Linked DNA regions of Serinibacter salmoneus. The protein of the gene in region 2 binds, or shares a complex with, the protein of the main gene of each other region. Links are inferred from orthologs where the notes say so. Each region holds a gene or a part of one and is shown on either strand. Other genes may lie near its edges. The genes, in order: rpsG and tig.

The links.
Region 1: the proteins of tig (region 2) and rpsG are in contact, whole or in part, in a crystal structure (PDB 3GTY), measured with the Thermotoga maritima proteins. The link is inferred for Serinibacter salmoneus from one-to-one orthologs. Residues at the interface, in WP_004081061.1 of Thermotoga maritima: Glu122, Val124, Val129, Leu130, Tyr133, Glu188, Gly259, Ile262, Tyr263, Glu266, Ser270, Glu273, Gln274, Glu277, Arg308, Gln311, Ile312, Ser315, Tyr316, Glu325, Arg329, Arg336, Leu363, Phe366, Trp367, Arg373, Leu377, Arg381, Leu384, Glu387; in WP_004081843.1 of Thermotoga maritima: Lys34, Lys52, Lys55, Glu59, Arg62, Gln63, Glu66, Asn67, Lys69, Val71, Arg95, Ala109, Lys110, Lys111, Gly112, Arg113, Pro114, Glu117, Glu121, Ile124, Ala125, Tyr127, Asn128, Asn129, Thr130, Gly131, Lys135, Asp139, Arg142, Met143.

The regions. Positions count from the first base shown.
Region 1 is NZ_PDJD01000001.1:565,939-577,412, reverse strand. The notes cover bases 8,497-11,474. They hold rpsG (30S ribosomal protein S7), read right to left. Parts: upstream 10,232-11,474; coding sequence 9,761-10,231; downstream 8,497-9,760. Other genes in these bases: ATL40_RS02350 (DNA-directed RNA polymerase subunit beta'), read right to left, coding at 10,973-11,474; rpsL (30S ribosomal protein S12), read right to left, coding at 10,231-10,605; fusA (elongation factor G), read right to left, coding at 8,497-9,667. Outside these bases: rplX (50S ribosomal protein L24), read right to left, coding at 1-131; rplN (50S ribosomal protein L14), read right to left, coding at 134-502; rpsQ (30S ribosomal protein S17), read right to left, coding at 573-908; rpmC (50S ribosomal protein L29), read right to left, coding at 920-1,159; rplP (50S ribosomal protein L16), read right to left, coding at 1,159-1,578; rpsC (30S ribosomal protein S3), read right to left, coding at 1,582-2,331; rplV (50S ribosomal protein L22), read right to left, coding at 2,331-2,690; rpsS (30S ribosomal protein S19), read right to left, coding at 2,741-3,022; rplB (50S ribosomal protein L2), read right to left, coding at 3,038-3,874; rplW (50S ribosomal protein L23), read right to left, coding at 3,904-4,206; rplD (50S ribosomal protein L4), read right to left, coding at 4,203-4,847; rplC (50S ribosomal protein L3), read right to left, coding at 4,849-5,508; rpsJ (30S ribosomal protein S10), read right to left, coding at 5,519-5,827; tuf (elongation factor Tu), read right to left, coding at 6,268-7,458; more of fusA, read right to left, coding at 7,565-8,496.
Region 2 is NZ_PDJD01000001.1:1,650,532-1,661,975, reverse strand. Bases 5,446-8,393 are described here. They hold tig (trigger factor), read left to right. Parts: upstream 5,446-6,089; coding sequence 6,090-7,697; downstream 7,698-8,393. Other genes in these bases: ATL40_RS07380 (hypothetical protein), read right to left, coding at 7,914-8,393; ATL40_RS07390 (cupin domain-containing protein), read left to right, coding at 5,546-5,917. In the rest of the region: ATL40_RS07430 (Fpg/Nei family DNA glycosylase), read left to right, coding at 1-25; ATL40_RS07425 (MFS transporter), read right to left, coding at 36-1,406; ATL40_RS07420 (GyrI-like domain-containing protein), read left to right, coding at 1,582-2,100; serine O-acetyltransferase EpsC, read right to left, coding at 2,135-2,704; cysK (cysteine synthase A), read right to left, coding at 2,722-3,657; ATL40_RS07405 (siderophore-interacting protein), read left to right, coding at 4,072-5,064; more of ATL40_RS07380, read right to left, coding at 8,394-8,900; tRNA dihydrouridine synthase DusB, read left to right, coding at 9,185-10,318; ATL40_RS07370 (phospho-sugar mutase), read left to right, coding at 10,415-11,444. UniProt on the Bacillus subtilis protein: Involved in protein export. Acts as a chaperone by maintaining the newly synthesized protein in an open conformation. Functions as a peptidyl-prolyl cis-trans isomerase.

The DNA.
Region 1 (11,474 bases), 1.1 Mb from region 2 along the record:
ACGCGACGCACACCCTCCACGATCACGCGGTCGGAGTCCGTGAGCACGTCGAGCACGCGGCCCTGCTTCCCACGGTCCTCACGGTTGCCCGTGATGACGACCACCAGGTCGCCCTTCTTGATCTTCGCCATCTCTACAGCACCTCCGGGGCGAGCGACACGATGCGCATGAACTTCTTGTCACGCAGCTCGCGGCCGACCGGTCCGAAGATGCGCGTACCACGGGGGTCGCCGTCGGACTTGAGAATGACGGCTGCGTTCTCGTCGAAACGGATGTAGGAACCGTCGGGGCGACGGCGCTCCTTACGGGTACGGACGACGACCGCCTTGACGACGTCACCCTTCTTGACGTTGCCGCCGGGGATCGCATCCTTGACGGTGGCGACGATGGTGTCGCCGATGCCGGCGTAGCGACGTCCCGAGCCGCCGAGCACCCGGATGCACAAGATCTCCTTGGCCCCCGTGTTGTCGGCGACCTTGAGTCGCGACTCCTGCTGGATCATTCACCTGCTCCTGTCGTCGTGCTGGTTCTCGGCGCAAACCGAGCCTGGCCGAACGGATAGTTTCCTGTGGTCAGCGAGCCTTCTCGATGACCTCGACCACGCGCCACCGCTTGGTGGCGGAGATCGGACGCGTCTCCATGATCAGGACGCGGTCGCCGACACCGGCAACCTCGACCTCGTCATGAGCCTTGACCTTGGTGGTGCGGCGCAGGACCTTGCCGTAGAGCGGGTGCTTGACCCGGTCCTCCAGCTCGACCACCACGGTCTTGTTCATCTTGTCGCTCACCACATAGCCCTGACGGGTCTTGCGGTAGTTACGGTCCCCACCGTGACCGAGGCGGTGCGCCTCGGCAGCCTGGGCTGCCTCGACGTTCTCCTCGGGCGCGGCGCCAGTCTCGTTCGCCATGGTCTCCTCGCTCACTTCACGCTCTCAGGAGCGGTGCGGATGCCGAGCTCGCGCTCGCGCAGAATCGTGTAGATCCGCGCGATGTCACGACGGACCTCCTTGAGTCGGCCGTGGCTCTCCAGCTGACGGGTCGCCGCTGCGAAACGCAGGTGGAACAGCTCGTCCTTGGCCTTCTTGAGCTCCGCCGCGAGACGGTCGTTGTCGAAACCGTCCAGCTCGGAGGTCTGCAGGTCCTTCGAACCCACTGCCATCACAGGTCACCACCCTCGCGCCGCACGAAGCGGGTCTTCATCGGGAGCTTGTGCTCGGCGCGACGAAGAGCCTCGCGCGCAAGCGGCTCGGGGACGCCGGCCAGCTCGAAGAGCACACGACCGGGCTTGATGTTGGCGATCCACCACTCGACCGAACCCTTACCGGAACCCATCCGGGTCTCGGCGGGCTTCTTGGTCAGCGGGCGGTCGGGGTAGACGTTGATCCACACCTTTCCACCACGCTTGATGTGGCGGGTCATCGCGATACGTGCGGCCTCGATCTGACGGTTCGTCAGGTAGCCGCCCTCCACCGCCTGGATGCCGTAGTCACCGAAGGAGACGGCGGTGCCGCCCGTTGCGGTGCCGTTGCGGCGGGGGTGGTGCTGCTTGCGGTACTTGGTCCGCCGAGGGATCAGCATCTCTCAGGCCTCCGTTCCGGCGCGAGCGGGAGCGGGAGCGTCGCCGTCGCGGCGGCCACGGCCACCACGGCGAGGACGGGAGGGAGCCTGGGCCTGCTCGGCCGCGTACTCGCGCTCGGTCTCGTCACCCTTGTAGATCCACACCTTCACGCCGATGCGGCCGAAGGTCGTGCGGGCCTCGAAGAACCCGTAGTCGATGTAGGCGCGCAGCGTGTGCAACGGCACACGACCCTCGCGGTAGAACTCCTTGCGGCTCATCTCGGCACCGCCGAGTCGACCGGAGCACTGCACCCGCACACCCTTGGCACCGGCGCGCAGGGCCGACTGCATGCCCTTGCGCATCGCGCGGCGGAACGCCACGCGGCTCGCGAGCTGCTCGGCAATCCCCTGCGCCACGAGCTGGGCGTCCACCTCGGGGTTCTTCACCTCGAGGATGTTCAGGGTGACCTGCTTGCCCGTGAGCTTCTCCAGCTCGCCACGAAGGCGGTCCGCCTCGGCGCCACGGCGACCGATCACGATGCCGGGACGCGCGGTGTGGAGCGTCACGTGCACGCGGTCACGCGTGCGCTCGATCTGCACCTTGGAGATACCGGCGCGCTCGAGGCCCGCCGACATCAGGCGGCGGATCTCGACGTCCTCACGCACGTAGTCGCGGTAGCGCTGACCCGGCTTGGAGGAGTCGGCGAACCACTTCGAACGGTGCTCGGTGGTGATGCCGAGCCGGAACCCGAGCGGGTTGACCTTCTGACCCATCAGCGAGCCCCTTCCTTCGGTGCGACGACCACGGTGATGTGGCTGGTGCGCTTGAGCACGCGGTTCGCGCGCCCCTGGGCACGCGGCCGAATGCGCTTGAGGGTCGGGCCCTCGTCGACGTAGGCCTCCGCGATCACGAGCTCGCTCGGGTCGAACCGGACGCTCGCGGCGTCCGCCTTCACCCGTGCGTTCGCGATGGCGCTGGAGACCAGCTTGCGAACGTCGACCGCAGCGGCCTGGGGTGCGAACCCCAGCTGTGCCACGGCCTCCTCGGCCCGCTTGCCACGGATGGTGTCCACGACGCGGCGAGCCTTCTGGGGCGTGACGCGGACGTACCGCGCCTGCGCCTTGGCTTCCATGTGTCTGTCCTTCGTTTCCTGACCGTCAGGCATCGCTCACTGACCGGGGGTCAGCGGCGACGACCCTTCCGGTCATCCTTGTCGTGTCCGCGGTAGGTGCGGGTCGGGGCGAACTCGCCGAGCTTGTGACCGACCATCGACTCGGTCACGAACACGGGGGTGTGCTTGCGACCGTCGTGCACCGCAAAGGTGTGGCCGAGGAAGTCCGGGGTGATCATGGACCGACGCGACCACGTCTTGATGACGTTCTTGGTGCCCTTCTCGTTCTGGGCATCCACCTTCTTCTGAAGGTGGTCGTCCACGAAGGGACCCTTCTTCAGGCTGCGAGGCATTCTCCGTACTCCCTATCAGCGCTTCTTGCCGGTACGCCGACGGCGCACGATGAGCTTGTCGCTCGGCTTGCCCGGGCGACGGGTGCGGCCCTCGGGCTGACCCCAGGGGCTCACCGGGTGGCGACCACCGGAGGTCTTACCCTCACCACCACCGTGCGGGTGGTCGACCGGGTTCATGGCGACACCACGCACGGTCGGGCGCTTGCCCTTCCACCGCATGCGGCCGGCCTTGCCCCAGTTGATGTTGGACTGCTCGGCGTTGCCGACCTCACCCACGGTGGCGCGGCAACGCGCGTCCACGTTGCGGATCTCGCCCGAGGGCATCCGCAGCTGGGCGTAGGGACCGTCCTTGGCGACCAGCTGCACGGAGGCGCCGGCCGAACGAGCGATCTTCGCTCCCCCGCCGGGGCGCAGCTCCACGGCGTGGATGACCGTACCGGTGGGGATGTTGCGCAGCGGCAGATTGTTGCCGGGCTTGATGTCTGCCCCGGCTCCCTGCTCGATCGGGTCGCCCTGCTTCAGGCGGTTCGGCGCGATGATGTAGCGCTTCTCGCCGTCGGCGTAGTGCAGCAGCGCGATGCGCGCGGTGCGGTTGGGGTCGTACTCGATGTGCGCGACGGTCGCGGGAACGCCGTCCTTGTCGTGACGACGGAAGTCGATCACACGGTAGGCGCGCTTGTGCCCGCCGCCCTTGTGACGCGTGGTGATCTTGCCCGAGGAGTTGCGGCCACCGCTCTTGCTGAGCGGACGGACCAGCGACTTCTCCGGCGTCGACCGCGTGACCTCGACGAAGTCGGCGACGGAGGATCCCCGCCGTCCCGGCGTCGTCGGCTTGTACTTACGGATTGCCATTGCTGTGCGTCCTTCTCTCCTCGACGGCCTCAGCCGACCGGTCCGCCGAAGATGTCGATGGTGCCCTCGCGCAGCGTGACGATCGCGCGCTTGGTGTCCTTGCGCTTACCGATGCCGAACCGGGTCCGACGGGACTTGCCCGGGCGGTTCAGCGTGTTCACGTCGGCGACCTTCACACCGAAGATCTTCTCCACGGCGACCTTGATCTCGGTCTTGTTCGCTCGCGGGTCCACCAGGAAGGTGTACTTGCCGACGTCGAGCAGGTTGTTGCTCTTCTCGGTGATGACCGGCTCGAGCAGAACGTCGCGCGGGTCCTTGTCGATGGCGCTCACTTCGCGTCCTCCTTCGCCGTGGTGGCCTCACCGAGGAACGCCTCGAGGGCGGCCTTGGTGAACACGACGTCGTCGTTCACGAGCACGTCGTAGGTGTTGAGCTGGTCCGGCGCGATCAGGTGGATCTCGGGGACGTTGCGCAGGCTGACCCACGCGAGGTCCTCGTCACGGCCCACCACGGCCAGGATGCGACGGGCGTCGGTGACGCCGCGCAGCACGGTCAGCGCGCCCTTGGTGGAGGGCTTCTCGAGCGCCAGCTCGGAGACGACGCCCACGCGGCCGGCGCGTGCACGGTCGGACAGGGCGCCACGCAGGGCGGCGGCCTTCATCTTCTTCGGGGTGCGCTGGCTGTAGTCACGCGGCTGCGGGCCGTGCACGGTGCCACCGCCGGCGAACTGCGGCGCGCGGGTCGAACCCTGACGCGCACGACCGGTGCCCTTCTGGCGGTACGGCTTCTTGCCGCCACCACGGACCTCGGCGCGGGTCTTGGCCTTGTGCGTGCCCTGACGGGCAGCCGCGAGCTGGGCCACCACAACCTGGTGGATCAGCGGCACGTTGGTCGTGACGTCGAACACCTCGTCGGGCAGCTCGACCGAACCGGCCTGCTTGCCCGCGGCGTCGATGACGTTGACGGAGGTCATGTCACGCCCCCTTCACGGCGGTACGGATGACGACGAGGGAGTTCTTGGCGCCGGGGATGGGACCGGCGACGAGCACCAGACCCTTCTCGGCGTCCACGGCCTGGATCGTCAGGTTCTGAACGGTCTTGCGGGCGTTGCCCATGCGGCCGGCCATCCGCAGGCCACGGAACACGCGCGAGGGCGTCGAAGCGCCGCCGATCGAGCCCGGCTTGCGGTGGTTGCGGTGCGCACCGTGCGAGGCGCCGACGCCGGAGAAGCCGTGACGCTTCATCACACCGGCGGTGCCCTTGCCCTTGGTGGTGCCGGTCACGTCGACCGCGTCGCCCGCGGAGAACGCCTCGGCGGTGATCTCCTGACCGAGGGTGAACTCGGCGGCGTTCGCGGTGCGGATCTCGGCGACATGGCGGCGCGGGGTCACGCCGGCCTTGGCGAAGTGGCCCTTGACGGGCTGCGTCACCTTGCGGGGGTCGATCTCGCCGAAGGCGAGCTGGACGGCCTCGTAGCCGTCGGTCTCGGCGGAACGGACCGCGGAGACGACGTTGGTGCCGACCCGGACGACCGTGACCGGGACAAGGCGTCCCTCGGCGTCCCAGACCTGGGTCATGCCCAGCTTGGAGCCGAGCAGCGCGGTGACCGCGCGTGCATTGGTGGTGGAAGTCATGATCGGATCCTCAGAGCTTGATCTCGATGTTGACGTCCGCCGGCAGGTCGAGTCGCATGAGCGAGTCGACGGCCTTCGGCGTCGGGTCAATGATGTCGATGAGGCGCTTGTGCGTGCGCATCTCGAAGTGGTCGCGGCTGTCCTTGTACTTGTGCGGAGAACGGATGACGCAGTACACGTTCTTCTCCGTCGGCAGCGGCACCGGGCCCACCACCGTCGCACCAGCGCGAGTCACCGTGTCGACGATCCTGCGCGCCGAACTGTCGATGACCTCGTGGTCGTAGGACTTGAGCCGGATGCGGATCTTCTGTCCCGCCATGGCTGTCTGACTCTCTCTCTCGTTACCGCTGACAACTACCTGACCGACCCCCGCGCTCGGGCGTGTCGCTTTCGCGACCCACCCGCGCGGTGCACTCGCGTGCTCACGAGTCGGTGCTCGAGTCGGGGTCTACACCCGCGGATCCACCCGGACCGGCAGCGGATTCCTCCGCCCGATGTCCCGGCATTCGTCCGTGGGCATGTTTTGCCTCCGGTCGCGGGTCCGGCTCGCGCAAGGCGCACGCCGAACCCCGCCCCAACGAGGCAACCTGAACAGTCTGCCACATCGGGCCGCACAACGCCAGCCGGATAGCGGCCTGGCCTGGATGACCTGCGGCACAGCGCGCGAAGGCGCACGCCGCTGCCAGACATGGGTGTGGGCCCGGCAGCAACGCTGCCGGGCCCACACTCCTGACGTGCCTGCCCCGTGGGGCGGGTGGCTCAGGCCAGGATCTTGCTCACGGTGCCGGAACCGACGGTACGGCCACCCTCGCGGATCGCGAAGCCCTGGCCCTCCTCCAGCGCGATGGGCTGGATGAGCTCGACCGTCATCTCGGTGTGGTCACCCGGCAGGACCATCTCGGTGCCCTCGGGCAGCTCGATGACACCGGTCACGTCCGTGGTGCGGATGTAGAACTGCGGGCGGTAGTTGGAGTAGAACGGGTTGTGACGGCCGCCCTCCTCCTTCTTCAGGATGTAGACCTGGCCCTCGAACTTCGTGTGCGGGGTCACGGAACCCGGCTTCACGACGACCTGACCACGCTCGACGTCCTCGCGCTTGATGCCACGCAGCAGCAGACCGCAGTTCTCGCCGGCCCACGCCTCGTCCATCTGCTTGTGGAACATCTCGATGCCGGTGACCGTGGTCTTCTGCGCGGCGCGCAGACCCAGGATCTCGACCTCGGAGTTGATCGCCAGCTTGCCGCGCTCGACCTTGCCGGTCACGACGGTGCCGCGGCCGGTGATGGTGAAGACGTCCTCGATCGGCATCAGGAACGGCTTGTCCATGTCACGCACGGGCTCCGGGACGTTCTCGTCCACGGCGTCCATGAGCTCCTCGACGGACTTGACCCACTCCGGGTCACCCTCGAGGGCCTTCAGGCCGGAGACGCGCACGACCGGCGCGTTGTCGCCGTCGAACTCCTGCGAGGACAGCAGCTCACGGACCTCCATCTCGACGAGCTCGAGGATCTCCTCGTCGTCGACCATGTCGGACTTGTTCAGCGCCACGAGCAGGTACGGCACGCCGACCTGACGCGCGAGCAGCACGTGCTCACGGGTCTGGGCCATCGGACCGTCGGTCGCGGCGACCACCAGGATCGCGCCGTCCATCTGGGCGGCACCGGTGATCATGTTCTTGATGTAGTCGGCGTGGCCGGGAGCGTCGACGTGGGCGTAGTGACGCGCCTCCGTCTGGTACTCCACGTGCGCGATGTTGATCGTGATACCACGCTGCTTCTCCTCCGGCGCCTTGTCGATCTCGTCGAACGGCGTGAAGGGGTTCAGCTCCGGGTACTTGTCGTGCAGCACCTTGGAGATGGCAGCGGTCAGCGTCGTCTTACCGTGGTCGACGTGACCGATCGTGCCGATGTTGACGTGCGGCTTGGTCCGCTCGAACTTGGCCTTCGCCACTTTCGTTCCTCCTGGAACTCGGGTAGTTCGTCACCGTGCAGGGTATCTGCAGGCGGTGTCCCTACGGGTCGGTGTATCTGGTTGGTGGAGCTGACGCCCCGTGGGACTACTCGCCCCGGGTCTTCTTGATGATCTCCTCGGAGACGTTCCGAGGAACCTCGGCGTAGCTGTCGAACTGCATCGAGTACACCGCACGACCCTGGGTCTTGGACCGCAGGTCGCCGATGTAGCCGAACAGCTCCGAGAGCGGCACCTGTGCGCGAATCACCTTAACGCCACTCGCGTCCTCCATCGACTGGATGAGGCCACGACGGGAGTTGAGGTCGCCGATGACGTCGCCCATGTACTCCTCGGGCGTACGCACCTCGACCGCCATGACGGGCTCGAGCAGCACCGGGTCGGCGCGCTTGATGCCCTCCTTGACGACCATGGAGCCGGCGATCTTGAACGCCATCTCCGAGGAGTCGACGTCGTGGTAGGCACCGTCGATGAGGGTCGCCTTCACGCCCACCATCGGGTAGCCGGCCAGCACACCCGAACCGAGGGCGTCCTGGATTCCGGCGTCCACACTCGGGATGTACTCACGCGGCACGCGGCCACCCGTCACAGCGTTGGCGAACTCGTACATCTCGCCGTCCGTGGTGTCCAGCGGCTCGAAGGTCACCTGGACCTTCGCGAACTGGCCGGAGCCACCCGTCTGCTTCTTGTGGGTGTAGTCGACCTTCTCGACCTTGCGGCGGATGGTCTCGCGGTAGGCCACCTCGGGCTTACCCACGTTCGCGTCCACCTTGAACTCGCGCTTCATCCGGTCGACCAGGATGTCGAGGTGGAGCTCGCCCATCCCCTTGATCTTGGTCTGGCCGGTCTCCGGGTCGAGCATGACCTGGAAGGTCGGGTCCTCTTCGGCCAGCTTCTGGATGGCCACGGAGAGCTTCTCCTGGTCACCCTTCGTCTTCGGCTCGATGGCGACCTCGATGACCGGCTCGGGGAAGGTCATCGACTCCAGGATGATCGGGTCGGACTGATCGCACAGGGTGTCACCCGTGGTCACGTCCTTCAGCCCGATGAAGGCGTAGATGTGGCCCGCCACGGCCTCCTCGATCGGGATCTCCTTGTTGGCGCGCATCTGGAACAGCTTGCCGATGCGCTCCTTCTTGCCCTTGGTGGCATTCAGCACCTGGGCGCCCGGCTCGACACGGCCGGAGTACACCCGGACGTAGGTCAACTTGCCGTAGAAGGGGTGGACGGCGATCTTGAAGGCCAGCGCGGAGAACGGCGCGGTCTCGTCGGCGGGACGGGTCAGGGTGATCGACTCGTCCTTCACGTCGTGACCGTGCACATTGTCGACGTCCAGCGGGGAGGGCAGGTAGTCGATCACGGCGTCGAGCATGGGCTGGACGCCCTTGTTCTTGAACGCCGAGCCGCACAGCACCGGGTAGGCCTCGGACTTCACCGTGAGCTCACGGATACCGGTCTTGATCTCCTCGATCGTGAGGTCCTCACCGCCGAGGTACTTCTCGAGCAGTTCCTCGCTGGTCTCGGCCACGGCCTCGATGAGTTCCGCGCGGTACTCCTCGGCCTTGGCCTGCAGGTCCGCGGGGATCTCCTCGGTGTCGTAGGTCTCCCCCAGCTTGGTCTCGCCGTGCCAGACCTTCGCGTTCATCTCCACGAGGTCCACGATGCCGATGAAGTCGTTCTCGGCACCGATCGGCAGCTGGATGACCAGCGGCTTGGCCTTCAGACGGGTCTTGATGGTGTCGACCGTGAAGTAGAAGTCGGCGCCCAGCTTGTCCATCTTGTTGACGAAGCAGATGCGCGGGACCTCGTACTTGTCGGCCTGCCGCCACACGGTCTCCGACTGGGGCTCCACGCCCTCCTTGCCGTCGAACACCGCGACCGCACCATCGAGCACGCGCAGCGAACGCTCCACCTCGACGGTGAAGTCGACGTGCCCGGGGGTGTCGATGATGTTGATCTGGTTCTGCTTCCAGAAGCAGGACACCGCGGCCGAGGTGATCGTGATGCCGCGCTCCTTCTCCTGCTCCATCCAGTCGGTGGTCGACGCGCCGTCGTGCGTCTCACCGATCTTGTAGTTCGCCCCTGCGTAGTACAGGATCCGCTCGGTCGTGGTGGTCTTGCCCGCATCGATGTGCGCCATGATGCCGATGTTGCGGACATGGCGTAGGTCGGTACGCACGTCGGTTGCCACAGATGCTCTCTTCTGGTCGTGATGAGCGAAGGACGTGACCGCACGGCGTGCGGTCGGAGGGTGAGGCCGGCGGGGCATGCCCCGCCGAGCGGATCACCAGCGGTAGTGCGCGAATGCCCGGTTGGACTCGGCCATCTTGTGCGTGTCCTCGCGACGCTTCACAGCGGCACCGAGGCCGTTGGAGGCGTCGAGGATCTCGTTCATCAGACGCTCGGTCATCGTCTTCTCGCGGCGCTGCCGCGAGTAGTCCACGAGCCACCGCATCGCCAGCGCGGTCGCGCGGGCGGGACGGACCTCGACGGGCACCTGGTAGGTGGTACCACCGACGCGGCGGGACTTCACCTCGAGCGAGGGACGGACGTTGTCGAGTGCGCGCTTGAGCACGACCGCGGGGTCGCCCTGCGTCTTCTCGCGGACACCCTCCAGGGCGTCGTACACGATGCGCTCGGCGACGGACTTCTTGCCGTCCAGCAGCACGCGGTTGACCAGCTGCGTCACCGTGGGCGAACCGTAGACCGGGTCGACGACGACGGGGCGCTTGGGTGCGGGACCCTTACGAGGCATTACTTCTTCTCCTTCTTGGCGCCGTAGCGGCTGCGAGCCTGCTGACGGCCGCGGACACCCTGGGTGTCGAGCGCGCCACGCACGATCTTGTAGCGGACACCGGGCAGGTCCTTCACACGACCGCCGCGGACGAGCACGATCGAGTGCTCCTGCAGGTTGTGGCCCACACCCGGGATGTAGGCGGTGACCTCGATGCCGGAGGAGAGCTTCACGCGTGCGACCTTGCGCAGCGCGGAGTTCGGCTTCTTCGGGGTGGTGGTGTACACGCGGGTGCACACACCGCGGCGCTGGGGGGACCCCTTCAGCGCCGGCGTGTTCGTCTTGGCGGCCTTGGCCGACCGGCCCTTGCGGACCAACTGCTGGATAGTGGGCACTACATCTCCGTCGTGAGTGGTGATTCGATACGCCCTGGGGTGGGCCGCCGTGTCACGCTGCGCTCGACGCTGGGCGCACCGCGAGGGTCAGGCCGCTCGCCGGGGCGCCGGTGACATCGAGCCACACTGTGACCGCGACCGACGCCCCGAGGGGTACCGTTCAGGCTCGCGTTCACGCGCACACAGAAGCCCGCCGTGGCGGGCACCGGAGGAAACACTACCCGCACCTGGTGACCGCGTCAACTGCCCTCTCCCCGGGCGCGGGTCGCCACCCGGCAGAGACGACGGCGGCCGGCCACCCTGAGGTGACCGGCCGCCGTGCTGGTGTTCACCGGCTGGTGCTCACCGCGCTGCGCGCGGTGGGTGATCAGCGGTAGTCGTCGTACCCGCGACCGAGGTCGAGTTCCTCGAGCTGGACAGCCTCACCCGAGCCGGAACCCATGGGCAGGTAGTCGATCTCGTCGTACCCGAACGCCGGGTAGAGCTCGGCCTTGGCCTCCTCGGTGGGCTCCACCGAGACGTTGCGGTAGCGGGCCAGACCCGTACCGGCCGGGATGAGCTTACCGAGGATGACGTTCTCCTTCAGGCCCAGCAGGGAGTCACTGCGGCCGCTCATCGCGGCCTCCGTGAGCACCTTGGTGGTCTCCTGGAAGGATGCGGCCGAGAGCCAGGAGTCCGTGGCCAGCGAGGCCTTGGTGATCCCCATCAGCTCCGGACGACCGGAGGCCGGCGTGCCACCCTCGGACAGCACGCGACGGTTCTCGTCCTCGAACCGGCCGCGCTCGGAGAGCTCGCCCGGCAGGAGGGCGGAATCGCCCGCCTCCAGCACGGTGACGCGCCGCAGCATCTGCCGCACGATCACCTCGATG
Region 2 (11,444 bases):
CCCGCGCTGCCAGCGGATGCGTTAGGGCGGATGCGTCAGTCGGCCCGCGCCGGCTCCAGCGCAGCGGCCTCCGGTCCCGGGTTGCGGATGCCCACCCAGGAGACGGCGGCGCCGATCGCGAACAGCGCGGCACACGCGAGGGCCACCGCGTGGAACCCGGCGGTGTCCAGTTGGGTGGTGATCAGGCCCACCATCGCCACCGCGACCAGTCCCGCGATGCGAGCCACGGCGTTGTTCACCGCCGAGCCGACGCCGGCGTGCTCGGGGGGCACGGCTCCCAGGATCGCGGAGGTCAGCGGTGAGACGGTCAGGGCAAGGCCCAGCCCGAACGTGACGATGCCGGGGAACAGGTCGCTCCAGTACGGCGCCTGGTCCGTGGCACGCAGCAGCAGGAGATAGCCGACGGCGCTGACGAGGGGGCCCACGGTCATGAACAGTCGGGGCCCGTAGCGCCCGGCCAGTCGGCCCACCCGGGGTGCCAGCAGGAGCAGCAGGAGGGTCGGGGGGAGGGAGGCCAGGCCCGCCTGCGTGGCGCTGTACCCGGCGGTCTCCTGCACGAACACCGTCAGGGCGAAGGAGCCGAGCGAGAGTGCCCCGTAGATCGCCAACGTGGCGAGGTTGCCCCAGGCGACGTTGCGGATCCGCAGCAGCGAGGGCGGCACCATGGGGTGGCGCGCGCGGGTCTCCCACCAGGCGAAGGCGACCAGGCAACCCACCCCGGCCGCGGCGCTGACGATCACGAGCGGGTGGGACGCGCCCAGCCGTGGCACCTCGATGAGCGCGAGCACGGTGCCCCCGAGGCCGACGGCGGCCAGGGCAGCGCCGGCAGCATCCAGGCGCGGCGCACGGGGACGTTCCTCGACGCCGAGCCCGCGCAGCAGCCAGAGCGTCACCGCGAGCGGCAGCACGTTGATCCAGAACACCGCGCGCCAGTCCTGCAGGTCCACCAGGACGCCGCCGAGGACCGGGCCCGCGATCATGGCACCGGAGGTCCACGCCGTCCAGGTGCCGATCGCGGCGGACTGCGCGACGCCGCGGAACTCCTGCACGATCAGGGCCAGGGCGGAGGGCACCAGGAGGGCGCCGGCGGCGCCCTGGGCGAGCCGTGCGGCGATGAGGAACCCCGCAGTGGGGGCGATCGCGCACGCGATGGAGGCCAGGCCGAAGGCGATGAGTCCGATCCGCATGATGCGCACGCGGCCGTAGGCGTCGGCCAGCGACCCGGAGAGCAGGATCAGCGAGCCCAGGGTCAGCAGGTAGCCGTCCACCACCCACTGCTGGGTGGTGAGCCCGCCGCCGAGATCGTCCCGGATGGCCGGGAGGGCCACGTTGACCACGGCGCCGTCCAGGAACGGCACGAAGGCGGCCAGGATCGCCACGACGATCACGCGAGTCCCCCGTGTCACGTGCGGAACCCTACGCCCATTGCCAGGCTGTCGGTCCGCGTGGGCATGATGATCCCGTCGATCGGGGGAGTGGTTGACGCAAGGGTCTTGACGGGGGCTCAGCAGCGGCCGGGTTCGGCCGGGACGCGAGCCCGGACACGCGCGTGGCGAGGGCCGGCGCAGATGGGAGCACGTGATGACCGGAGAAGAGACGCTGCCGATCCCGGCGGAGCCCCGCACGGGGACGGAGATGCTGGAACTGGGGGCGATTCCGATCGCCTCGGTGCGGCACGACGGGCAGACGACCGACGGGCTGCGGGAGCTGTACGACGCGACCCTGGGCGCGGTGGGGCAGGCGATCGCGCAGGGACTGATCACGCCGTCCGCGGCCCCGTTCGGACTGTTCCACGGTGATCCCATGGCCACCTTCGACCTGGAGATCGGGATCCCGGTCGCCGAGCGGCTGGAGGAGCCGATCGAGGTGGCGGGGGTGCGGATCTCCCCGAGCGTGATCGACCCGGGGCCGTTCGCGGCGCGTAGCCACGTCGGGTCCTATGACTCCCTGGGGCGATCGTGGATGGCCCTGGTGCAGGATGCCACCACGAGCGGCGCCGCACCGGGTGGTCGATGGCTCGAGGTGTACGTGGACGATCCGCGGGAGGCGCCAGAGGAGTCGCTGCGCACCGAGCTGTTCATGAGCATCGCCCGGCCGTGACGGGTGGTGGGGCGCGAGTCCAGCGAGCCGCCGGTCAGATCACGTACTCGATCAGCTCGCTCGGGTCCTGCAGGGCACGTCCCGGCGTGCGCGGGTAGCGGATCTGGGCGGGCACGCCGACGGCGACGGCGCCGGCGGGCACGTCCTTAACGACCACGGCGTTCGCCCCGATCTGGGCGTCGTCGCCGAGGCTGACCGGGCCCAGGACCTTCGCGCCGGCGCCCACGGTCACGCGGTCCCCGAGGGTGGGGTGCCGCTTGCCGCGGCTGGTGGAGCGCCCGCCGAGCGTGGCGCCGTGGTACAGCATGACGTCGTCACCCACCTCGGCGGTCTCACCGATGACCACGCCCATCCCGTGGTCGATGAACAACCTCCGCCCGATCGTGGCGCCCGGGTGGATCTCCACGCCCGTGACGGCGCGTGCGAACTGGGCGAGCGCGAACGCCGCGGGCCGTGCCACCGGCGATGCCGTCCACAGCCGGTGCGCCACGCGGTAGGCCCACACCGCGTGCAGGCCGGGGTAGACCAGGGCGATCTGAAGCGCGCTGCGCGCCGCCGGGTCCTGGCGGCGCGCAGCGTCGATGTCCTCGCGCAGGGTGCGCATGAGGGAGTGGAGCAATCTCAGTCCATCAGGTCGGAGTAGAGGATGGTGGAGAGGTAGCGCTCGCCGAAGGAGGGCACGATGACCACGATGGTCTTGCCCGCCATCTCCGGGCGCTTGGCGACCTGGAGGGCGGCGTCAATCGCGGCGCCGGAAGAGATGCCCACGAGCAGGCCCTCCTCGGCGGCCGCCCGGCGCGCCATGGCCACGGCGGTCTCGGCGTTCACGTCGATGACCTCGTCGTAGACCTCGGTGTCGAGGATCTCCGGCACGAAGTTGGCGCCGATGCCCTGGATCTTGTGCGGGCCGGGAGCGCCGCCGTTGAGGATCGGGGACTCCTCGGGCTCCACCGCCACGATGCGCACCTCGGGCTTGCGCTCCTTGAGCACCTGGCCCACACCCGTGATGGTGCCGCCGGTACCGATGCCCGCCACGACGACGTCGACCCCGCCGTCGGTGTCGTTCCAGATCTCCTCGGCGGTGGTGGCGCGGTGGATCGCCGGGTTCGCCTCGTTGGCGAACTGCCGTGCCAGCACGGCACCGGGGCGCTCGGCGGCGATCTCCTCCGCCTTGGAGACCGCGCCCTTCATGCCCTCGCCGGCGGGGGTGAGCACGAGCTCGGCGCCGTAGGCGCGCAGCAGCGCACGGCGCTCCTTGGACATGGACTCCGGCATGGTGAGGACCACGTTGTAGCCACGGGCCGCGCCGACCATCGCCAGGGCGATGCCGGTGTTACCGGAGGTGCCCTCCACGATCGTGCCGCCGGGCTGCAGCTCGCCGGAGGCCTCGGCGGCGTCGATGATCGAGACGCCGATGCGGTCCTTGACGGAGTTGGCGGGGTTGTAGAACTCGAGCTTGGCCAGGACGGTGGCGCCGGCGCCCTCGGTCAGGCGGTTGAGCTTGACCAGCGGGGTGTTGCCGATGAGCTGGGTGACGTCCTCATAGATGCGTGCCATGGTCGGTGATCTCCTCACGTGGTGGGTGCCGCGGTGGCGATGTGGTGCAGCAACGGGCGGGGCGCGGCTATTCCCTGCGCCGGTGCTCGGGGCGAGCGGGAGGCGTCGCTGGACGGCGCCCGCTCTATCGACAGTGGGGGAGGGGGAGGTCGTGGCGGGTGCCGGTGGGCTCCTCAGCGCACGTCCGTGCAGCCCGGGGGTCCTCGACGCCCCCCGGATCGGTGTGGCGGCTGTGCTGTGCGCGGCGCGTCACGTCTCCTCCGGTGCAGTGGTTGCAGCCTCAACCTTAGCCATGCGCGCGGCCCCTGGCGGCTGACTCGCCAGATGTCCACCATGTGGACTCCGCGCCGATGCGGATGCTGTGAGGGGCCTCACCCTTGTCCCCACCCCGGCCATCCCGGTTAAGGTAAGGCTGTGCTTACGTCCGCAGAGGTTGAGGCAAGCCGGGCTCCCGCGTACCCCGCCTACCGGCCTTTCGAGGTGCAGGTGGCGCGGGTGCTGCCGTTGAGCCCGCACTTCGTGCGTGTCACGGTCACCGGCGAGGACCTTGTGCACTTCGCGACGACGAAGCTCGACCAGCGCATCAAGGTGGTCTTCCCGGGAGCGGCCGGGCTGCCGGATATCGGCGCGCGCGAGGAGGCCACGATCCGCTCGGGGCAGTGGTACGCCCGTTGGCGAGCCATGCCGCAGGAGGAGCGCGGAGCCCTGCGCACCTACACGGTCCGCGACATCCGGCCCAGCGAACGCGAGCTCGACATCGACTTCGTGCGGCACGCTCCCGGGCCGGGCGGCGCGGAGGGGCCCGCCGGTGCCTGGCTGCGGCGCGCCGCCGTGGGGGACCCCTTGATCGTGGCGGGGCCGGATGCACGGTGCCCCGACGTGGTGGGCATCGACTGGCGACCGGGCAGCGCCCAGCACCTGCTGCTGCTCGGCGACGAGACCGCGGCGCCCGCGATCTGCTCGATCATCGAGACGCTCGAGCACGGTACGGCCCAGGCGCTGATCGAGGTCCCCAGCAGCGAGGACATCCTCTCGGTCTACCCGCGGGGCCGTTCCCGCATCTCCTGGCTGGCCCGTGACGGCGGCTGCGAGACCGCGGAGGGGCGCCGCGCCGTCGCTCCCCACGGCCTGCTGCTGCGCAACGCCGCGAAGTCCTGGCTGAACCGCCACACCACGATCGTCTCCAGCGTGATCGGCGCACCCCAAACGCTCGAGGACATCGACGTGGACTCCGAACTGCTCTGGGACTCCCCAGCCGAGGTGACCGAGGGGGACTTCTACGCCTGGGTCGCCGGCGAGGCCGCCACCGTGCGTGACCTGCGCCGGATGATGGTGGGCGCGGGTGTGAACCGCCGCAACGTCGCCTTCATGGGGTACTGGCGCGAGGGCAAGTCCGAGGCCAACTGACGCCGGCGGGCCTCTCGCCGTGTCGGGGTGACATGAACCGCCGTCGCGACCGGCTCGTGCCTCGCCGGGCGCTCCGGCTCCCAGCATCCTGTCTCCGACGCAGCGAAGGCCCGCTCGGCTGAGGCCGGCGGGCCTTTACCTGAGTCGGGGTGACAGGATTTGAACCTGCGACCCTCCGCTCCCAAAGCGGATGCGCTACCAAGCTGCGCTACACCCCGATGCGCCGATGGCGCCCGAGCAGTCTACGCCGTCGGGGCGCGGTCGGGCGGACGCGCCCGGTCAGGAGGCGGCGCCGTCGTCGGCTACACTGTTCCACGCGCTAGCGCAGCGCGGATGTAGCTCAATGGTAGAGCCTCTGCCTTCCAAGCAGATGGTGCGGGTTCGATTCCCGTCATCCGCTCCACGGGGACGAGAAGCCCCCAGCACGGCCCGGATTCCGACCTGGATCCGGGCCGTTGTCGGCTGTCGTCCGGGAGGGCACGTGGAGATCTACCTGACGCCGCGTTATGAGGTGGAGGCCTGGGGCAGCGCGGGCGTGGTGATGGACGTGATGCCCGCACTCGACCAGGGCCTGACCGTGCGCACCCGCACCCGGATCCACATCGCGCACATCGCCGCAGGGGGGACCCTCGGGGAGCATCCCGCCACGCGTCGGCAGATCTTCGCCGTCGTGCAGGGGCTTGCCCACATCGACACCGACGGCGAGGGCAAGCGGGAGCTGCCAGCCGGGTCGTTGGTGATCTGGGAACCGGGGGAGCGTCACCAGACGTGGGCGATCGAGGACGTGATCGCCGTGGTGATCGAGACCGACGCGAGCGTGGACCTGCCCGACCACTTCGAGCGTGTGGTGTGACGGCGCAGGCATGAGCCGATGTGAGCGCGACGTGAGCGCGGCGTGGTCCGTTCCGATCCTGCTGGGCGTTACGATGGCTGCAGCGTACGTGGCGCTTCGTCGCGCCCGCGATCGGTCAGCGGCATTCGTGCCCGGCTGACCAGTCCACGAACCACCGACAGAAAGTCCCGCTGTGAAGAGTGCCGTCGAGACCCTTGAGCCGACTCGCGTCAAGCTGACCGTGGAGGTGTCCTACGAGGAGCTGACGCCGAGCATCGAGCACGCCTACAAGCACATCGCTCAGGACGTGTCCGTGCCCGGTTTCCGCAAGGGCAAGGTCCCGCCCCGCATCATCGACCAGCGCATCGGCTTCGGTGCCGTGCTGGAGCACGCCGTGAACGACGCGCTGCCCGGCTTCTACCGCGAGGCCGTGAACGAGAACGAGATCGCGGTGCTCGCGCAGCCCGAGGTCGAGGTCACCCAGGTCCCCGTGGACAAGAGCGGCGACCTGATCTTCACCGCCGAGGTGGACGTGCGCCCCGAGTTCGAGCTGCCCACGCTGAGCGACCTCACCGTGACCGTGTCCTCCCTCGAGGTCTCCGACGAGGAGATCGACGAGCGCGTGGAGGTGCTGCGCCAGCGCTTCGGCACCCTGCAGGGCGTGGACCGCGCCGCCGCCGACGGTGACTTCCTCACCATCGACATGACCGCCACGATCGACGGCGAGGAGATCGACTCGGTCTCCGGCGTCTCCTACCAGATCGGTTCCGGCACCATGCTGCCCGGCCTGGACGAGGCCGTGACCGGCCTGTCCGCCGGTGAGAGTGCCACGTTCTCCTCCGAGCTCGCCGGCGGCGAGCACGCGGGCGAGAGCGCCGAGGTCTCCGTCACCGTCTCCGCGGTGAAGGAGCAGGAACTGCCCGAGCTGGACGACGACTTCGCCCAACTCGCCAGCGAGTTCGACACGCTGGAGGAGCTCCTGGCCGACCTACGCACGCAGGCCGCGAGCGGCAAGGTCAACGAGCAGGCCGTCGAGGCCCGCGACCAGCTCCTCGAGGCCCTCGAGTCCGCCGTCGAGTTCGAGGTGCCCAAGGGCGTCGTCGAGGCGGAGATCCACCGCCACCTCGAGAGCGAGAACCGCCTCGAGGACGACGAGCACCGCGAGGAGGTGCGCGGCGAGGCCACGACTGCGCTGCGCCGCCAGCTGCTGCTGGACGTGCTCGCCGAGCAGCTCTCCGTGCAGGTCTCCCAGCAGGAGCTCATCGACTTCCTGGTGCGCACCGCGCAGCAGTACAAGGTCGACCCGAACGAGTTCGTGCAGAACGCCGACAAGACCGGCCAGATCCCGGTGTTCGTGGGTGAGATCGCGCGGAACAAGTCCCTCGCGCTCGCGCTGCGTCAGGTGACCGTGGTCGACGGCGCCGGTGAGACCGTGGACCTCACGCCGTTCATCGGCTCCGACGAGCTCGACGCCGAGCGTGCCGCGCAGGCCGCCGGCGCCGCCGCCGTCCAGGCCGAGGAGCTCGCTGGCGAGACGGAGACCGTGGAGGTCGACGTCGAGACCGTCGAGACCGAGGCGGTTGCTGAGGAGGCGCCCGCCGAGGAAGCGCCTGCCGAAAAGCCGGCCGCCAAGAAGGCTCCGGCCAAGAAGCCGGCCGCGAAGAAGGCTCCGGCCAAGAAGGCGGCCGCTGCTGACGCCGCTGAGGAGCCGGCCGCTGAGGGCGCCGAGAAGCCGTCTGCGAAGAAGGCTCCGGCCAAGAAGGCGGCCGCCGAGGCTGCCGACACCGCCGCCGCCGAGTAGTCGGCCGGGCCCGCCGAGGGCCACCTGCGAGTCCGCAAGGGCCGCCGCACCGTTCAGGTGCGGCGGCCCTCGCCGCATCACCACACCGCCGCGCGTCCCAGCCCCGCCGGGTGCCTCAGCCGAGAGAGTCTCTTTCGCGCGAGAGAGTCCTGTTGGGAGACTCTCTCGCCCAAAGGAGACTCTCTCGTCGGCGGCCCGCCGGATCCAGGCGCCGATTCAGTACCGCGCCCGCCCGGGCGGCCGGAGGGCGACGCCGTCCCGATAGAGCCGCAGGAGCCGGGTGGCGAGCCCCGGAAGGTCCGAGAAGTCATCCCACCGCACCCGCAGTACCGTCCAGCCCTGCGCGGTGATCGCTTCGTGGCGCGCCATGTCTGCCTGAATCCGCCGGGTGACCTCCTGCGCGGTGAGGTTCCGGTACTTCACCGCACCGTCGAACTCGATGCCCGCTCTCCTGTCCTCCCAGCCGAGGTCCAGTTCCTTCACGCCGAGCGACGTGCGGATGCGGACCTGCGGCCGGGGAGCGGGCAGCCCCTTATCCACCGCGATCCCGCGCACGGCCGACTCCCCGGGTGACTCAGGCACACCGTCGATGGTCGCGAGCACCCGCCTGGCCTGCACCACGCCCCGGCCCCCTGCGCACGCCTCGAGGATCGTGGCTGCCCGTTCGCGGTCCGCACCGAGCCGAGCCAGCGAGTCCGCGGCGACGACTGCCTCGAGGAAGGGTGACGTTCGGGCGCAGTCGATCAGGGTGAGTTCGGGTGAGGTGACCAACACGTCGTCGTGCGCGCGGATCTCCGACTCCTGGACCGGCCCGAGGTGCCGCCTGAGCTGGGCGTCACGTCGCAACTGCGAGGAGATCGGGGTGCACTGGCGCACGTGCACCGGTAGCGCGGGCCACAGCAACCACCCGCCGAGCAGGAGCACGGCTGTCTGGTGGGAGAAGAGCACGCCGGACGGATGGGTCACCGCGATCGCGTGCGCGTGCGCGAGCACCTCGTCACTCGCGCGTCCCGAGGCGGGCGACGTCCGGCAGCGGGCGATGACTCCCCGCCGTACCTGCGTGTACTCGCCCGAGGCGAGCAGTTCACGAGTTCGCCGGATGCCGATCGTGCGGGTGCGCACCACCGGGGGCAGGTGACGTGGTGCCATGGCCGTGCCGCGGGTGGGGGCGGTAAGCGTTGCCCATGAGTCGAGGAGCTCCATGGCACACAGCGTGACTCCGGCGCGCTCGGTCCGCCGCTGACCTGTGCACACGGACTGCGGAGGGCTGTTGCGGGCCGGTTGGGGACAGCTCGCATCGTGATGCTGACGGGACATCCCGGTGGGAGAGTCTGATTCACACGAGAGAGTCCGTGAACGAGGCTCTCTCGCGCGCATCAGACTCTCTCGCCGGCTGTGGGGCCTGCTCGGCGCGCACATGAAAGAATCTCCCGGTGACTCTGTCCCTCGGCCGCTACACGCTCGGCACGCCCGTGGTGCTCGCCCCCATGGCGGGCGTCACGAACGCGCCGTTCCGGCAGTTGTGCCAGGAGGCCGCCCGCGCCGGGCTCCCCACCCCCGAGCAGGCGCCCGCCATCCACGCCACCGATGTACCCGAGGGCATCTTCGTCTCCGAGATGGTGACCTCCCGCGCCCTCGTGGAGCGCACCCCCGAGTCCATGCGGATCATCCAGGCAGCGCCGGGCGAGAAGGTCCGCAGCGTGCAGCTCTACGGCGTGGACCCCGCCACCGTGCGCGCCGCGGTGCGGATGCTGGTCTCCGAGGACCGCGCCGACCACATCGACCTGAACTTCGGGTGCCCGGTGCCCAAGGTCACCAAGCGTGGCGGGGGAGCGGTGCTGCCCTGGAAGCGGGACCTGTTCGCCGCCATCGTGCGGGGTGCCGTGCAGGAGGCGGGCGAGGTGCCCATCACCGTGAAGATGCGGATGGGGATCGACGAGGACCACCTCACCTACCTCGATGCCGCCCGCTCCGCGCGCGATGCCGGGGTCGCGTGGGTCGCGCTGCACGGCCGCACCGCTGCCGAGCACTACTCCGGAACCGCGCACTGGGACGCGATCGCCCGCCTGAAGGAGGCGATCACGGACATCCCGGTGCTCGGCAACGGCGACATCTGGTCCGCGGAGGATGCGCTGGCGATGGTGGAGCAGACCGGGTGCGACGGCGTGGTGGTCGGCCGCGGCTGCCAGGGCCGGCCGTGGCTGTTCACCGATCTGGTGGCGGGATTCGCGGGCAGTGAGGTGCGGGTGCGCCCCAGGCTGCGGGAGGTCGCCGGTGTGCTGCGCCGCCACGCGGAACTCATGGTGGACCACATGGGGGAGGAGGACCGCGCCCTGCGCGAGCTGCGCAAGCACATGGCCTGGTACCTCAAGGGCTACCCGGCGGGCGGCGACGCGCGCCGTGCCCTGGCCCTGGTGGACTCCCTGGCGGACCTGGACGCCAAGCTCGCCGACCTCGACCTGGACGCGCCCTACCCCGGGGAGGCCGCCGAGGGCAAGCGTGGCCGCGCGGGCTCCCCGAAGGTCCCACACCTGCCCGAGGGCTGGCTGGACTCCCGGGAGATCGACGGGCGCCTGGCCGCCCTGCTGGCGCAGGCCGAGCTCAGTGTCTCCGGCGGTTGACGCGCGCCGACTAGGCATCGCCGTGCCCGACGGCGTAGCCTCCCGGGGCGGCCATCTCACCGCCCGTAGCAACGACCGAACGAAGGAGTGGACGTCGTGACCGATTTGACCCCCGCCCGCGAGTGGCTGGCGCACGACCCGGACCCGAGCACCCGCGAGGAGTTGGCCGCGGTGATCGAGGCCGCCGAGCGTGGCGACGAGGCCGCGCTCGCCGATCTCGCGGACCGCTTCGCCGGGCCCCTCACCTTCGGGACCGCCGGGCTGCGCGGCCGGGTCGGCGCCGGGGAGAACCGGATGAACGTCGCCGTGGTGACCCGCGCCACCGCGGGCCTGGCCGCCTACCTGCGCGAGACCGTGGGCGAGGACGCCCGGGTGGTCGTGGGCTGCGACGCGCGCCACGGGTCGGCGGAGTTCTACGCCGCCACCCTCGAGGTGCTCTCGGGCGCGGGCCTGACCGCGCTGGCCCTGCCCCCGCGCCAACCCACCCCGGTGACCGCCTACGCGGTGCGGGCTCTCAACGCCGACGCGGGCGTGATGGTCACGGCCTCGCACAACCCGCCCGCGGACAACGGCTACAAGGTCTACCTCGGTGGCCGCGCGAGTGACGAGAACGGCAACGGCGTGCAGATCGTGCCCCCGGCGGACGCCGGCATCGCCGAGCGCATCGAGCAGGCCCCGCCCGCGGACCTGGTGCCGCGCGATCGCGACCGGATCGAGGAGGTCGACGCCGGGATCCTCACGCAGTACACGGCGCGTATGGCCTCCCACCGCACCAGCGAGCAGGAGTCGCGCACCCGCGTTGTGCTCACCCCGCTGCACGGCGTGGGCGGCGCTGTCGCGGTGGACGTCTTCGCCCAGGCCGGTGTCACCGACGTGCATCCGGTGACCAGTCAGTTCGACCCGGACCCGGATTTCCCGACGGTGAGCTTCCCCAACCCCGAGGAGCCGGGCGCGATCGATCTGGCGATCGAGCTCGCAGGACAGGTCGAGGCGGACGTGGTGGTGGCGCTGGACCCCGATGCCGACCGCTGCTCTATGGCCATCCCGCAGCCGGACGGCTCGTGGCGTCAGCTCACGGGGGATGAGATCGGCGCACTGCTGGGTGAGCAGGCGGCCGCGGATGCCG